Regions from separate parts of the Herbaspirillum sp. Her4 genome, predicted to be linked through region 2. Evidence: predicted binding sites of a transcription regulator. Region 2 holds the regulator's gene; each other region holds the start of a gene.
What was found. The regulator LexA, encoded in region 2, represses DNA repair genes until DNA is damaged. The targets are predictions, from matches to a motif close to ACTGTATNNNNATACAGT.

Region 1: a site for LexA is predicted at 2,089-2,106, ahead of ACWFUC_RS14765 (PA0069 family radical SAM protein). Genes of this name have one in related genera too.
Region 3: a site for LexA is predicted at 3,450-3,467, ahead of recA (recombinase RecA). Genes of this name have one in related genera too.

What each region holds. Positions count from the first base shown of each region.
Region 1 covers NZ_CM176330.1:3,274,161-3,279,524, reverse strand. Annotated here, with positions in the region: gene ACWFUC_RS14770 (leucine-rich repeat-containing protein kinase family protein) at 1-752, opposite strand, end outside; gene ACWFUC_RS14765 (PA0069 family radical SAM protein) at 811-2,073, opposite strand; gene ACWFUC_RS14760 (sigma-54-dependent Fis family transcriptional regulator) at 2,262-4,286, shown strand; gene ACWFUC_RS14755 (DUF779 domain-containing protein) at 4,267-4,647, opposite strand; gene adh (aldehyde dehydrogenase) at 4,760-5,364, opposite strand, start outside.
Region 2 covers NZ_CM176330.1:3,447,138-3,452,501, reverse strand. Annotated here, with positions in the region: gene ACWFUC_RS15660 (replicative DNA helicase) at 1-1,374, opposite strand, end outside; gene rplI (50S ribosomal protein L9) at 1,579-2,031, opposite strand; gene rpsR (30S ribosomal protein S18) at 2,058-2,342, opposite strand; gene priB (primosomal replication protein N) at 2,398-2,697, opposite strand; gene rpsF (30S ribosomal protein S6) at 2,721-3,086, opposite strand; gene lexA (transcriptional repressor LexA) at 3,414-4,070, shown strand; gene ACWFUC_RS15630 (tetratricopeptide repeat protein) at 4,273-5,364, shown strand, end outside.
Region 3 covers NZ_CM176330.1:1,865,509-1,870,872, forward strand. Annotated here, with positions in the region: gene ACWFUC_RS08525 (aliphatic sulfonate ABC transporter substrate-binding protein) at 1-556, opposite strand, end outside; gene ACWFUC_RS08530 (sensor histidine kinase) at 929-1,534, opposite strand; gene ACWFUC_RS08535 (response regulator) at 1,537-3,165, opposite strand; gene recA (recombinase RecA) at 3,626-4,675, shown strand; gene recX (recombination regulator RecX) at 4,825-5,289, shown strand.

The sequences.
Region 1 (5,364 bases), 170 kb from region 2:
TCGGGCAGGCCATCGCTGGTGACCGCGCCCTTGAAGAGTTTTACCGCCACTGGCTGCGACCTGTCTTCCACGGTCCAGCTGGCAGCGTGGATCACTCCTGAGGCGCCTTCCCCCAGCTTCTCGCCCAAGACCAGATCATCCCAATCGATGGCCGCGACTTGCGCATTGCGGTCCGCCGTTTCCTCCACTGCTTCACACCAGGGATTGCCCGCCATGGCCAGCCAGCTCAGGCGCGGCAGCGTCAGCAGCCAATGCGGAAACGCCTCCAGCGCATTGGCCGACAGGCGCAGCAGTTCCAGGTTGCGGCAGGCCGCCAGTTCCGGCGGCAGCGCGCGCAGGCGGTTGCCAGCCAGCATCAGCTTCTGCAGGCGCAGGCACTGCCCGATGCTCGATGGCAGCTGTTCGATGCAGTTGTCGGTCAGCACCAGCCAGCGCAGCGTGGGTGGCAGCGATTCGGCAGGAACGTGCTCGATCCGGTTGGCCTTGAAACCGATCATCTCCAGCGACGGGCAGAGTCCCAGTACGGCGGGCAATTCGGTGAAGGGATTGTCGGAACAGAAGACGATGCGCAGCCGGTGCAAACGCGGCAGGTCCTCGGGCAAGGCGGTCAGTTCGTTGCCGCTGAGGTCCAGAATCTCAAGGGTTTCAGCCAGGGTGAAGATTTCTGGCGGGAATTCGCGCAGGCCGCACGAGAGAGACAGGCGGGTAATGCCTTCCAGCGCGCCGCTGCGCAGTTGTTCCAGAGTGTGCATGCAGAGAAGTGAAGAAACGGACTAAAACGCGGATCTTACCAGCCACCGGCCGTCTGCCTCAGAACAAATCCAGCTGGGCATCGCCCGCCGGGCGCCCCTGCCCCGCCGGCACCACCATTGGCCGCTTGAAGCGGCTGGCATCCAGGGTGGCAAAAGCCCGATTGCGATGATCGATGCCCAGGCGCCGGCTGGCTTTCTCGAAGCGCTGATGCAGCAAATCGGCCCAGACCCCGGTGCCGCGCATGCGGGTGGCGAAATCGGCGTCGTAATCCTTGCCGCCACGCATGTCCTGGATGCGGTTCATCACCCGTGCCGCACGGTCGGGGAAATGCGCCTGCAGCCATTGGCGAAACAGCGGGCTGACTTCCCAGGGCAGCCGCAGCACGATGTAGCCCGCCTGGCGCGCCCCGGCCTCCACGGCCGCTTCCATGACGCGTTCCAGGTCCGGTTCGGTGACGAAGGGAATCACCGGCGCAATCGACACGCTCACCGGAATGCCCGCCTCGGCCAGCGTGCGGATCACCCGCAATCGCCGCGCCGGGCTGGCCGCGCGTGGTTCCAGCGTGCGCGCGATGGCCGCATCCAGCGTGGTGATCGTCACCGCAACGATGGCCTGCCCCTTGGCCGCCATCGGAGCCAGCAAGTCGATATCGCGCTCGACCAGCGAGGACTTGGTGATGAGCGCCACCGGATTCTCGCAATCGTGCAGGATCTGCAGGATGCGCCGGGTCAGCTGGCGTTCGCGCTCGATGGGCTGGTAGGCGTCGGTATTGATGCCCACCGTGATGGTGTCGGGTTCATAGGACGGCTTGGCGAGTTCGCGCAGCAGCACCTCGGGGGCATTGCGCTTGGCCACCAGCCGGCTTTCGAAATCCAGCCCCGGGGACAGGCCCAAATAGCTGTGAGAAGGCCGCGCGAAGCAGTAAATGCAGCCGTGCTCACAGCCCCGGTAGGGATTGAGCGAAAGCGAAAACGGCAAATCCGGCGAGCTGTTGCGGGTGATGATGGAGCGGGCGTCTTCCTCGGTGACGATGGTCTTCAGGCGGGGCGGCTCATCCTCCTCCGGGCTCTCAGCCGCCTGCGGCCGGGACTCGGCAAAACGGACGGACTGCCAGCCATCGTCGAACTCTTCCCGCGCCACCGATTCATAGCGGCCGCGCAGGTTGGTGACCGCACCCCGGCCCTTCTGGGCGGTCTGATCGCGATGGATGAAGGTTTCTGGCGTCAGGGTCGCATCGTCCTCGCCCGATGCGGTCGACCGGGTCGCCTGCTCTGGAAAAGGCCGGGCAATGCCCTGCGGAAATTTGGGGAAGGAAGCCACGGAAAGCTCATCAATACTGTATTTATATACAGTATTTTGCCTTCACTTCGGACGCGCTGCAAATGCTGTTTCAATTTGTCCTCCTGCCGCATTAATCGGTTATGCTTGTTCACCCTCAGCTTCCCATCAGCGAAGAAAGCGACCATATAGGGGGAACAAGGACCGCCAGAGGTCCCAAGGAGACAAGGATGCAATACCAGGCAAACCGGCCCGGTGCCGGTGCATTGCTGGGCGCTTCGCCCCTGGTGCAGGCCAGCGCCGATGGCGTGCCGGACCTGCGGGCCATCGAACGCTCGCACCAGCGCAGCTCGTCCTACGGCATCACGCGCGGCCAGCGGCCCGACCTGGATTCACTCTCGCGCGCCGACCTGGCCCAGACGCTGGAAGCCAACCAGGCCCTCTCCGGCCATGCCCGCCCGGTCATGGAAACCCTCTACGACCAGATCCGCAATACCCACAGCATGGTCATCCTCTCGGACGCCGAAGGCACCATCCTGCATACGCTGGGCGACAGCGATTTCCTGGCCAAAGCCGACCGCGTCGCTCTCGGGCCCGGTGGACGCTGGTCCGAACAATTGCGCGGTACCAATGCCATCGGCACGGCCCTTTACGAGCAGAAGCCCACTACCGTGCACGCCCAGCAGCATTACCTGGATGCCAACCGCTTCCTGACCTGTTCGGCCGCCCCCATCTTCGACCATCGCGGCCAAGTGCTGGGAGTGCTGGATGTCTCGGGCGAATGCGGCAGCTTCCACAAGCACACCATGGCGCTGGTCCGCATGTCGGCGCAGATGATTGAAAACCACCTGCTGGCCGGCAGCTTCCCCGATTGCATCACCCTGCACTTCCACAGCCGCGCCGAATTCGTGGGTACGCTGGTCGAAGGCATCGTCAGCTTCACGCCCGGCGGGCGTTTCCTGGCGGCCAATCGCAGTGCGCAGTTCCAGCTGGGGCTGACACTCTCGGCACTGCAGTCGCATACCTTTGCGTCGCTCTTCGGGGTGCCGCTGTCGCTGCTGTTCGAACACCATCGCAAGGCCGCGTCGGGCTTGCTGGAGCTGTGCCTGCACAACGGCATCCGCATCCATGGCCGCGCCGAACTGCGGCTGCGCGACCAGCATTTCCAGAATGCGCGGGAAGCCGTGATCGAGGCACCGGAAATACTTCCCGCCAGCCCATCTGCTCGCCCGGCCCCACCTGTGCGCCCCCATCCGGGCCAGCCGCGCGGCGGACTGCAAGCCCTCGATACCGGGGACGCCCGCATGAGCGCCATCATCGCCAAGTTGCGCAAGGTGATCGACCGCGACATCCCGGTCCTCATCACCGGCGAAACCGGCACCGGCAAGGAGTGGCTGGCCCAGGCCATCCACCGCGAAAGCGCGCGCTTCCACACCACGCAAACCCGGGGCGGCGCCGCGCCCTTCGTGGCCGTGAATTGCTCGGCCATTCCCGAGAACCTGATCGAGGCCGAACTCTTCGGTTATGAAGACGGCGCCTTCACCGGCGCCCGCCGCAAAGGCGCACCGGGCAAGATCGCGCAAGCCCAGGGCGGCACTCTCTTCCTCGATGAAATCGGCGACATGCCGCTGGCCCTGCAGGGCCGCCTGCTGCGCGTGCTGCAGGAACGCGCTGTGACGCCGCTGGGCAGCCAGCGCGTGATTCCGGTGGACTTCGCTCTGGTATGCGCCACCAACCAGCCCTTGCGCGAGATGGCGGCGCGCCATGCCTTCCGTGAAGACCTGTACTACCGCATCAATGGCTTGCAGGTAAAACTGCCCGCCTTGCGCGAGCGCAGCGACCTGGGCGCCCTGATCGACCGCATCCTGGAACAGGAAGGCGGCCGCCACGCGCCGTGCTTCGATGCCCAGGCCCTGGCATTGCTGCAATCCAGCCGCTGGCCGGGCAATCTGCGGCAACTGTCCAACCTGATCCGCACCGCCCTGGCCATGGCCGATGGCGAGGCCTGGATAGGGGTGGAACACCTGCCAGATGACTTTCTGGACGAGGCAGCGCCGCTGCAGGCGGCTTGCGGCATGCCTGCCCCGGCAGCGCATGAAGAAACGGACGAAAAGCCGCTGTCCATGCACGACAGCGAATGGGCCGCCATCGAGCGCGCCCTGCGCACCCATGACGGCAACGTCAGCGCTGCCGCCAAGGCGCTGGGGGTGTCGCGCAATACGCTCTATCGCCGCTTCAAGTCACGCGGGCACTGAGCGGGGCAAGCGCGTCATATTCCTCATCGGAAAACAGCCGCGAGCGCGTCAGGAAGCGCTTGCCGCTGCCGTTCTCCAGCGAGAACATGCCGCCGTTGCCGCTGACCACGTCGATGATCAGTTGCGTGTGTTTCCAATATTCGAACTGATCGGCGCCGATGTAGAACGGCACGCCATCGATCTCCCCGAGATGAACGTCGGTATCGCCCAGCGTAAAGTCGCCGGCCGGATAGCACATCGGCGCACTGCCATCGCAGCAGCCCCCGGATTGAAAAAAGATCAGCTCGCCATGCCGCGCCCTCAACTGGCGCAGCAACTCCACCGTGGCCTCGGTGGCCGTCACCCTGGGCAATGCATTCATTCGTCGCTCTCCTGTTGAGTCTGGATCTGCCAATAAAAGCGGCACCGGCCGCGGGAGTTGCGGACCGGTGCCGAAGCTGCCTTGCTGCAAGGAGTCAAACGAAATCACGCGATCAGAAGAAGCCCAGCGCCTTGGGGCTGTAGCTGACCAGCAGGTTCTTGGTCTGCTGGTAGTGGTCCAGCATCATCTTGTGGTTCTCGCGGCCGATGCCGGACTGCTTGTAGCCACCGAAGGCTGCATGCGCCGGATACAGGTGATAGCAGTTGGTCCACACGCGGCCAGCCTGGATCTCGCGGCCCATGCGGAAGGCGCGCGTGCCATCGCGGGTCCACAGGCCAGCACCCAGGCCGTACAGGGTGTCGTTGGCGATAGACAGGGCTTCTTCCTCATCCTTGAAGGTGGTCACCGACACCACGGGGCCGAAGATTTCTTCCTGGAAGATGCGCATCTTGTTGTTGCCCTGGAAGACGGTCGGCTTGACGTAGTAGCCCGAGGCCAGATCACCGCCCAGTTCTTCACGTCCGCCGCCGGCCAGCACCTTGGCGCCTTCCTGCTTGCCGATGTCGATATAGGAGAGGATCTTTTCCAACTGCTCCTGCGAGGCCTGCGCGCCGATCATGGTGCTTTTGTCCAGCGGGTTGCCCTGCTTGATGGCGGCCACGCGCTTCAAGGCACGTTCGATGAAACGGTCATAGATCGATTCCTGCACCAGCACGC
Region 2 (5,364 bases):
CAGGCGAATGCTGCCGATGGGGCCATTACGCTGCTTGCCGATGATGATTTCCGCCGTGCCCTTGTCGGGCGAGTCCGGATTGTAAACTTCATCACGGTAAATGAACAAAATAACGTCAGCATCCTGTTCGATAGCGCCTGATTCGCGCAAGTCGGACATCACGGGACGCTTGTTGGGACGTTGTTCCAGCGAGCGGTTCAGCTGCGACAGCGCGATCACCGGGCAGTTGAGTTCCTTGGCCAGGCCCTTCAGACTACGCGAGATTTCCGAGATTTCGGAGGCGCGGTTTTCAGAAGAGCTGCCACCGTTGCCCGACATCAGCTGCAGGTAGTCGATGATGATCAGGCCCAGCTTGCCGCATTGGCGCGCCAGGCGGCGCGAACGTGCGCGCAATTCGATGGGCGACAGCGCCGGCGTTTCGTCGATGTAGAACTGCGCATCGTTCATCTTCTGGATGGCGTGCGTCAGGCGCGGCCAGTCTTCGTCCAGCAGGCGGCCGGTACGCAGGCGGTGCTGGTCCAGGCGTCCGACCGAACCCAGCATACGCATGGCCAACTGCGCGCCACCCATTTCCATGGAGAACACGGCTACCGGCAGGCCCGACTCGATGGCGACATGTTCGCCGATGTTGATCGAGAAAGCGGTCTTACCCATGGAAGGACGGCCGGCGACGATGATCAGGTCGCCCGGCTGCAGGCCGGAGGTCATCTTGTCCAGGTCCATGAACCCGGTCGGAACGCCGGTGATGTCGCTGGTATTGTCGCGATTGTAAAGTTCGTCGATGCGCTCGACCACTTGCGTGAGCAGCGGCTGGATTTCCATGAAGCCCTGAGAGCCGCGCGACCCTTCTTCGGCGATGGCGAAGATCTTGGATTCGGCCTCGTCCAGCATGGACTTCACATCCTTGCCCTGCGGATTGAAGGCATTGCCGGAAATCTCGTCGGCCACGGTGATGAGCTTGCGCAGAATGCCGCGATCACGGACGATCTCGGCATAGCGGCGTATGTTGGCCGCAGAAGGCGTGTTTTGCGCCAGTGCATTCAGATAAACCAGCCCGCCCACTTCTTCAGCCTTGCCACTGGTGGACATGGCTTCGTAGACGGTGATGACGTCGGCCGGCTTGGTACTGTTGATGAGCTTGACGATGTGCTCGAAGATGATGCGGTGATCGTAGCGGTAAAAGTCTTCAGCGCTGACGAAGTCGGCGATACGGTCCCAGGCTGCGTTGTCCAGCAGCAGGCCGCCCAGCACCGATTGCTCGGCCTCGATGGAGTGGGGCGGCACACGGAGCGCATCGAGCTGGGGGTCCGATGACTCTCTCTGGCCACGGAAAAATTCTGGATTGCCGCGGGACGATTCTTTCATGGCGCGCATTATAACCTGCTGATGTGAAGCCGTAGGTCCGGCCGAACGTTTTTGCACGACCAGATGCTTCATGCGAACGAATGCAATATGAAGCCATTGACAAGCCGCGCCATGACGATGGCCAGTGGCGGCGTGTCTTGGTACAACTGACAATAAAAAAGCCAGGCGAACCCGGCTTTTCTATTGCAAAACGAATTGCAGCAAACAGGCGTATTACGCTTGCTCGCCCTTGACTGCGATGGTGACATCGACCACCACGTCGGTGTGCAGAGCCACCGACACGGGGTGTTCGCCAACGGTCTTCAGCGGGCCGTTGGGCAGGCGCACTTGCGACTTCTCGACAGCAAAACCCTTCTTGCCCAGGGCTTCAGCGATGTCGAAGTTGGTCACGGAACCGAACAGACGGCCGTCAACGCCGGCCTTCTGCGACACTTCCACGGTAGCGCCGGCCAGCTTTTCGCCTTGGGCTTGGGCAGCGGCCAGCTTCTCGGCGGCAGCCTTTTCCAGATCAGCGCGCTTGGCTTCGAATTCAGCGATGGCTGCATCGGTAGCACGGCGGGCCTTGCGTTGGGGGATCAGGAAGTTGCGTGCGAAACCGTCCTTGACGCGCACGACATCACCCAGACCGCCGAGATTCACGATTTTTTCCAACAGAATGACTTGCATGTTTTTCTCCTATTTCTCGACGCTGATTAGGCGTTGTGCAGATCGGTGTACGGCAGCAGGGCCAGGTAACGCGCGCGCTTGATGGCGGTGTCAACTTGACGCTGGTAGTGGGCCTTGGTACCGGTCAGGCGTGCCGGCATGATCTTGCCGTTTTCCTGGACGAAGTCCTTCAGGGTGTCCACGTCCTTGTAATCGACCTGTTCAACGCCAGCGGCGGTGAAACGGCAGAATTTCTTGCGCTTGAACAGCGGGTTTTGCTGTTGGCGCTTGTTTTTCAGCTTGCTTTTATCGAACTTTTTACCGAATGCCATGGTTGGCTCCTGTATCTAAAAATTGGGTAAGGTCTGTTTGGCTACCTTGCGCCGCTCAATCCGGCGCGACCGGGCCAAAATCAACGATATGAAACACGACGCTCTTGCTGTTGCGATTCCTGCGGGCCAAAAAGCCGGTGAACCGGAAGACTTCACCCAGTGCCGCCCTGTTGAGCGCACCGGAGATTTCCCCCGCTGCCAGCGCCGCGATCTCGAATTCGACCTGACGCTTCATGCCAGCCTCCGTCTGCTCCGACTGATGCTGCAACCTGGCAGTGACAATCGGGATACCGGCCGGCGTATAACGCAATACATCACGTTCGGCCAGGCTGGCGATGACTTGAAGCTGGTTCACTCTCCGCTATGGTGTCGCAGCGCTTAAGCTGCCGGAGCTTCGGTACGGCTCTTGGCCGCGTCTTCCTTCTGCACTGCCTTCAGGATGGGCGAAGGACCGGTTTCGGCCTTCTTCATCTTGACGGTCAGGTGGCGCAGGACGGCGTCGTTGAACTTGAAGCCGGTTTCGATTTCAGCCAGCGTTTCGCTGTCGACTTCGATGTTCAGGCAGACGTAGTGAGCCTTGGCCAGCTTCTGGATCTGGTAAGCCAGTTGGCGACGGCCCCAATCTTCGACACGGTGGACCTTGCCGCCGCGGGTGGTGACGATGCCCTTGTAACGCTCGATCATCGCCGGCACTTGCTCGCTTTGGTCCGGGTGGACGATAAATACGATTTCATAATGACGCATGTAGACTCCTTATGGACTTATTGAAGACGCCCACCCCGGCGTCAAGACGGGTGTGGGAAGAGGAAAACCCGAGATCATACTAGGTTTCCGTCCTGACAGCAATGCCAGCGTCACGCCACTGCGGCCGCGGGGCCACAACGCGGGCCCTGCACATCGCCGCCAGCGGCTCAAAACCAGATTCTTCAGTTGCAGCGCGCTCTATATAAATGAGAAAGCTTGCCTTTTCCGCCCCGGAATATGCATGTTGCCGTTGACACAAGGATTGCACCTGTATAAAAATACAGACTGTTCATCCAGACAGCCTTCCCTCCGAGAAAGGCCACCCTCATGCTCAAACTGACTGCGCGCCAGGAACAGATCCTGAACCTGATCAAGAACGCCATCGAGAACACCGGCTTCCCTCCCACGCGTGCAGAGATCGCTGCCGAGTTGGGCTTCCGTTCCGCCAACGCCGCCGAAGAGCATCTGCAGGCCCTGGCCCGCAAGGGCGCCATCGAGATTTCCCCCGGCACCTCGCGCGGCATCCGCCTGCGCGAATCAGGTACCACAGGCATCAGTACTGCACGCCAGATGGCCCTGCCCCATCCCGCCCTGATGCAGCTGAGCCTGCCGCTGATCGGGCGCGTCGCAGCGGGCTCCCCCATCCTGGCCCAGGAACACGTGGAAAAGACTTACCAGGTCGACCCGGCCATGTTCCCGGCCAAGCCCGACTACCTGCTCAAGGTGCGCGGCATGTCCATGCGCGACGCCGGCATCCTGGACGGCGACCTGCTGGCCGTGCGGCGCGCCGACCAGGCGCGCAATGGCCAGATCGTGGTGGCCCGCCTGGCTGACGAGGTCACGGTCAAGCGCTACCAGAAGAGCGGCAGCGTCATCACCCTCTTCCCCGAGAATCCGGAATTCGAGCCCATCATCGTCAAGCCGGAAGACGACCAGTTCGCACTCGAAGGACTGGCCGTGGGATTGCTGCGCAGCTGGAACTGAATTCAGGCCGGCGCGCAGGCCCGACCGCAGGAAAGACGCTGCCAGCGGCGACTGATCGCTTGTTTATGCATGAACCTCCGCTTAAAACGGAGGTTTTTTGCTTTCTATTTAGCTCTTCACCTGTGACCGGTTACGCATATCATCCTTGATGGACAGCTATGCCCGGCGCAATGGATGCGCCCAACCAAGAGGACCCTTTTCGATGTCGACGCGCAAGAGCAGCAACAAGCACGGCAAACATATTCCGGCCCCGGCGGCCGCCAAGTCCAACCTGCAGGATCTGCTGGACGTTCGCAAATGTCTGGACCTGCTCGACAATCGCAAGACCGAGGAAGCCAAGACGATCTGTACAGCCGTACTGGCCCGCGCCCCCAATCTGGTGTTTGCCAACCACGCGCGCGGACTGATCGCCATGCAGGAAGGCCAGTTCGCCCAAGCCGAGCAATACCTGCGCAAGGCCATCGAGGCCGATCCGAACAACGCCGAATACCTGAGCAACCTGGCCGGCACGGTGCTGAGTCAGGATCGCATCGACGAGTCCATCGCCATCTACGAGCGCGCCATCGCCATCGACAAGGAGAACCGGGCGGCACGCATCGGCCTGGCCAATGCCCTGCACGAAAAGAATGATCCGGAAGCCTCGATCAAATATTTCGAGGATGCGGCCCGACGCGAACCGAATGCGCCGGGCCCGCTGTCGCACCTGGGCCGCGCCCTGATCGACGCACGGCGCTTTGACGAGGCGGTCGCCACGATTCTGAAGTCGCTCGAATACCAGATCAATTTCGCTCCCTCCCACACCGCCCTGGGCGAAGCCTTTCATGCCATGGAGATGTACAAGGAGGCCGTAGAGTCCCACAAGACCGCCATCCTGCTCGATCCCCAGGACACCTACGCCCACAACAAGATCGCCGATAGTTATCTGAAAATCAACAAAATCGAAGAAGCTCACGAACACCTGCTGCGCGTCATCGAGATCGCGCCCAAGGATCCGAATGGCTACGTCAAGCTCGGTTCAAGCTACTTCAACACGGGCGACCGCTTCGACGATGCCATGCGCATGTTCAAGCAGGCCCTGGCGCTGGACCCCAAGCACGCCCTCACCTACAACAACATCGGCGCGATCCAGCACGATCATGGCGATTATGACGATGCGCTCGGCAATTTCCGCACGGCATTGGCGCTGCGGCCGAATTACCCGACCGCCAAGCACAACCTGGCACTGACCCTGTTGCTGCGCGGACAGTTCGAGGAAGGCTGGGAGTGCCACGAGAGCCGCCTCACCACCAAGGAA
Region 3 (5,364 bases), 1.6 Mb from region 2:
CGGCCACGCGGCCCTGTTCCAGTGCGGCGCGGCCATCGGCGTGCTGCAGGTGGACGATCTCGACGTCGCTCTTCTTGAGGCCATTCTCATGCAGTGCGCGCAGCAGGAAGAGATACGGATCGGTGCCCTTGGTGGCGGCGATCTTCTTGCCCTTGAGTTCGGTGATGGACTTCACCGTCGACTCCTTGCCCACCGCCAGCGCCGTCCATTCCGGACGCGAATAGATGTAGACCGCCTTGACCGGATTGCCATTGGCCCGCGCCAGCAGGGCAGCCAGGCCGGCGGTGCTGCCGAAGTCCACGCTGTCGCTGTTGAGATATTCGAGCGCGCGGTTGCTGCCGGCGCTGAGGACCCATTTGACTTCCGTGCCTTGCGCCTTGAGGTCTTCCTCCAGCCAGCCGAACTTGCGCAGCACCAGGCTGGGCGGCGAGTAGTAGGCATAGTCCAGTCGGATGGTCTTGGGCGGCTGTGCGGCACGCGCCAGCAGGGGCGCGCTGCCCAGTATGGTAGCGCCGAGCGCGGCGGGGGCCAGGCGCAGGAAGTCTCTGCGTTGCATGAATGGGTTCTCCCTAGGTTGGATCGCCCCGCGCGAAGTGGCGCAGCGCGGCCATGGCCGGCCGCACAGGCGGGACAAACCGACACTCTAAGGACGAAGCTCTGGCGGAAGAACGACTATTTTCGCGCTTGCATATGCGGGCGGCGCATGTGGCGCAGGCTCGAACGGGGGCATTCCATGGCGGCCGATGGCCATCAGGTCCTCATGCAGAGATGCAGAGATGTACAGATGCAGTTGTGTAGAGGAGACGGGATGCGGCCGTTCAGTCATGTAGTCCTCTGCAGGAGCGGCAGACCGGCCAGGCAGAGAGAGGAGGACGAGGAGGACGATGAGGCCACGGAGAAGATGCGTCTCCGTACGCGCCTCATCGATTTACGGCAGGCACAGCTCGAACAGCGCACCACCATCCGGATGATTGGACAGGCGCGCTTCGCCATGCCGGGTCTCCTTGTTGTGGGCGGTGGCAATGGCATTGCACAGGTCCATGCCCAATCCGGTGGACGGCTTCTTTTCCTGGGTGCCGATGCCGGGGCCATCGTCGCGGACCGTGAAGATCACGCCGCCTTCCGGATGCTTGCGGCAGCCCAGTGCGATCTGCGAGCGTGCAAAGCGGCTGGCATTCTGCAGCGCCGCTTCCAGCGCCAGCGCCACCAGGTGTTCATCGAAGAAGCCGATCACCGGCATGTCGGTTTCGTCCACCTGCAGGGCGATGTCGTTGCTGCGGGATACGCCGTGCTCGCGCACCAGGGCATCGAGGAAGTCCAGCGGCGAGACCGCCTCGACCTGCGCGCGCAGGCCCTGGGAATCGGCCTTGTAGAGGGTCAGGAAGGCGATCAGCTTTTCCTGCAGGGCCAGGCAGGTGACGTGAGCCTGCTGCACGCGCGGCACGTCGTCGGACAGGCGGCGCAATTCCCCCTCCAGCACGCCCAGGGAGTTTTTGATGTCGTGAATGATGATCGCGGCAAGCTTGGGATCCATGGTCAGCTCTTCGGGGCTACTTTGGTCAGGGTGTCGCGCAGGAATTTGTGCATCTTCGCGACTCTATCGTTGCCGGGAATCAGGCGGTCCAGGGTGGCCAGGTAGCGGCGCACGCGCTTGACGTATTCTTCGTTCCAGCCGCGCTGGCTCATCCACAGCAGGTGCAGCTGGGCGGCGGCCAGCAGCACGCCGGTGTTCTCCGGCATGCTGGCCAGCGCCTCTTCCAGGCGCGCCAGCGACTCGTCGGGCTTGGCGCTGCGCATGAGGGCATTGGCTTCGGCGATGATGCTCATGCAGTGCTTGACGGCACCGTCGATAAGCTCTTCGGCCAGGTTGGCGCGGCCGGTATCGGCCAGCACCTTGCGCGCCAGCATCTGCAGGGTCTTGTTCTCGTGGTCGGACTTGACGGCTTCGGCGATGAGCTTGGCGCCTTCCTCATCCTTGCCCATCGAGAAGGCCGCCTTGGCCAGGGCCAGGGTGGCGGTGTCCGAGGCTTCCTTGCCGGCCGCCTGGCGGGCCGTCTCGAAGGCCTGCTGGGCCGAGATGGTGTCGCCCAGCTGGACGTAGGCCTGGGCCTGCACGGCGGCCTGCGCGGAGACGAAGAGGTTGGATTCCTCGTAGCGGCGCGGCGCGCTTTCCAGCAAACGCAGCGCGGCATCCGGATCGCCGCTGTCGATGTGCACCTGGGCCAGCGAGAGCAGGTCGGTCGGTTGCGCGGTGAGCGAACCCTTGGTGTGCTTCAGCACCTTGTCATAAGCCTCGCGCGCCTGGTCGAGATGGCCGCTGCGGTAGGCCACGTCGCCCACCAGGCGGCTGCGGCGCGCCGAGGGGATGATCTCGGAAGACTTGGTCAGCGCCTCCAGCGCGCCTTCCTGGTTGCCCTGGGCCTCGTCGATCTGCGCCATCAGGTCGTAGGCGGCGATGAACTGCTTGTTCTGCGCCAGTACGTCTTGCACGATCACGCGCGCATCATCCATCTGGCCGGCCACGATGTTGCAGCGGGCCAGGCCGATCTTGGCCCACACCAGGTCGTCGCGCATGGCCAGGGCCTGCTTGTAGACCTCGCGCGCTTCGTCGATGCGGCGCTGTTCGATCAGCAGCGTGCCCTTGGTCTTCATGATCTCGACGATCCACTTGGGCGCCGACTTGAGCACGTTGTCGCATTCGATGATGGCGCCGGTGATGTCCTTGCGCTTCATCTTCTCGGTCACCGGCAGCATGGCGTGCTGCTTTTCCAGCAGGCGGTCCACGCGCTCGGCGATGCGGCTGGCCGTGAGCGGCTTCAACATGTAGGCGTCGGGCTGGAACTCGGCGGCGCTGGCCACCAGGTTGTAGCCGCTCTCGGCCGTCACCATGATGAACATGCAGGTCGGCGACAGCATGTTCTGGGTGCGGAAGAACTCCAGCAGCTGCTGCCCGTTGCTTTCCTTGTTGAGGTTGTAGTCGCAGATGATCAGGTCATAGGTGCCGGACTGCACGAAGCGGATGGCTTCATCGGGCGTGGCAGCCTGGTCGACCTTGGTCACGCCGAGCTGCCCGAGGTGCATGCGAATGTTCTGGCGCATCGTCGGCATGTCGTCGATGACCAGGCAGCGCAGGGCGCTGATGTGGCTGAAGGGCACTAAACTCATGAGAACGGTCTGTAAAGCGATCTGTAAGGCGATCTGTTCGGGATTGCGGAATGCCGTGGGCTGAATAATTGCCGCAGCGCAATATCGTGCAAGATGACGACTATTGTTACCAATTAAGCCATTGCTGACGAATTATTCCCCCCAACTCACGAGTGTGCCGTTTTTTTTCCTTCCATGCATCATTCCTCTGCGATTTATGAAGTTTTTGGAAGGTCTGCCTCTCGTATAATTGTGGTTTTCGTCCACGGATGGAATTTGGGCCGACAAAAACGCTTGCACTAAGCACTGTTTTTTTATACAGTATCGCTCTATCGGGGCGGTCATCCACTGCCCCCCGGGCAGCACCCGCGGCCTGCCAGCGATGGCCAGCCACCGCGAGCAAGATCCAAGCAACATTCAAGCAACATCAGCAAGACTCCCCCTGACACCCGTCTTCACGACATTTTGCCGAGAGAGATTTATGGACGACAAAAAAGCTGCGAACAACTCTGAAAAGAGCAAGGCGCTGGCCGCCGCGTTGGCACAGATTGAAAAGCAGTTTGGCAAGGGCTCGGTGATGCGCATGGAAGATGGCGTCATCGCTGAGGAAATCCAGTCCGTGTCCACCGGCTCCCTGGGCCTGGACATCGCGCTGGGCATCGGCGGCCTGCCGCGCGGCCGCGTGATCGAAATCTACGGTCCCGAATCCTCGGGCAAGACCACCCTGACCCTGCAATCGATTGCCGAAATGCAGAAGCTGGGCGGCACCTGCGCCTTCATCGACGCCGAGCACGCGCTGGATGTCACCTACGCGCAAAAGCTGGGCGTGAACCTGAACGACCTGCTGATCTCGCAGCCCGACACCGGCGAACAAGCCCTGGAAATCTGCGACGCCCTGGTGCGCTCCGGTGCGGTGGACCTGATCGTGGTCGACTCCGTGGCCGCGCTGACCCCCAAGGCTGAAATCGAAGGCGACATGGGCGATTCCCTGCCGGGCCTGCAAGCCCGCCTGATGTCGCAGGCGCTGCGCAAGCTCACCGGCAGCATCAACCGCACCAACACCACCGTGATCTTCATCAACCAGATCCGCATGAAGATCGGTGTCATGTTCGGCAACCCGGAAACCACCACCGGCGGTAACGCGCTGAAGTTCTACGCTTCCGTGCGCCTGGACATCCGCCGCACCGGTTCGATCAAGTCGGGTGATGAAGTCATCGGCAGCGAAACCAAGGTCAAGGTCGTCAAGAACAAGGTTGCGCCCCCGTTCCGCGAAGCCCACTTCGACATCCTGTATGGCGAAGGCACTTCCCGCGAAGGCGAGATCCTGGACCTGGGTTCGGAACACAAGGTGGTCGAGAAGTCCGGTGCCTGGTACAGCTACAACGGCGAGCGCATCGGCCAGGGCAAGGACAATGCCCGTAACTACCTGAAGGAACATCCGGAACTGGCTCGCGAGATCGAGAACAAGGTCCGTGTCGCCCTGGGCGTGCCGGAACTGGCCGGTGGCGAAGCGGAAGCCAAGGCTTCCTGAATCCGCGCTTAAAGGATTCAAGCGCCATCGCGGCGACAGGGTTTGCCTGAGCCCTGGGTGTCGTGATGGTGGCTTGTTTATCTCGCTGGTGCCGTGCTGTGTTGGCGGTCTCAGGGGGAGGCAATACCGCAGTACAGCAAGTTCGCAACATGCCAAGACCGCCGATCAGCCTGAAAGCAAGGGCGCTCAAATATCTCTCTTCACGTGAGCATAGTCGCCAGGAACTTGCGCGTAAGCTTGCCCCTTACGCGCAAGAGGGCGATGACATCGAAGAGCTCCTGCAATGGCTGGAGCAGTCCCGTTTTCTTTCCCAGGAACGTTTTTCCGAATCGCTCGTGCATCGCCGCTCGGCGCGCTACGGCAATCAGCGCATCATCTCCGAACTTCACGGCCATGGCATTGAAGGTGAAGCCATCGCCGAACTGAAGGCCGATCTGGCCGCCGGGGAGGGCGAGCGTGCCGCGCAGGTGCTGCGCCGCAAGTACGCCGCACCGCCCGAGGATGCCGAGACCCGCGCCAAACAGATGCGCTTCCTCCAGCAGCGCGGTTTTTCCCATCGCAGCATCCGCGAAGCCTTCCAGACCGCTTGGGCCGACGACGAAGAATCCGCCTGAACCCAAGCTGCATCCAGCAGGGCCGGCCCGGCCAAGCACATTTTTCCCGCGTTTTCCTCGAAATCTCCCACCGGC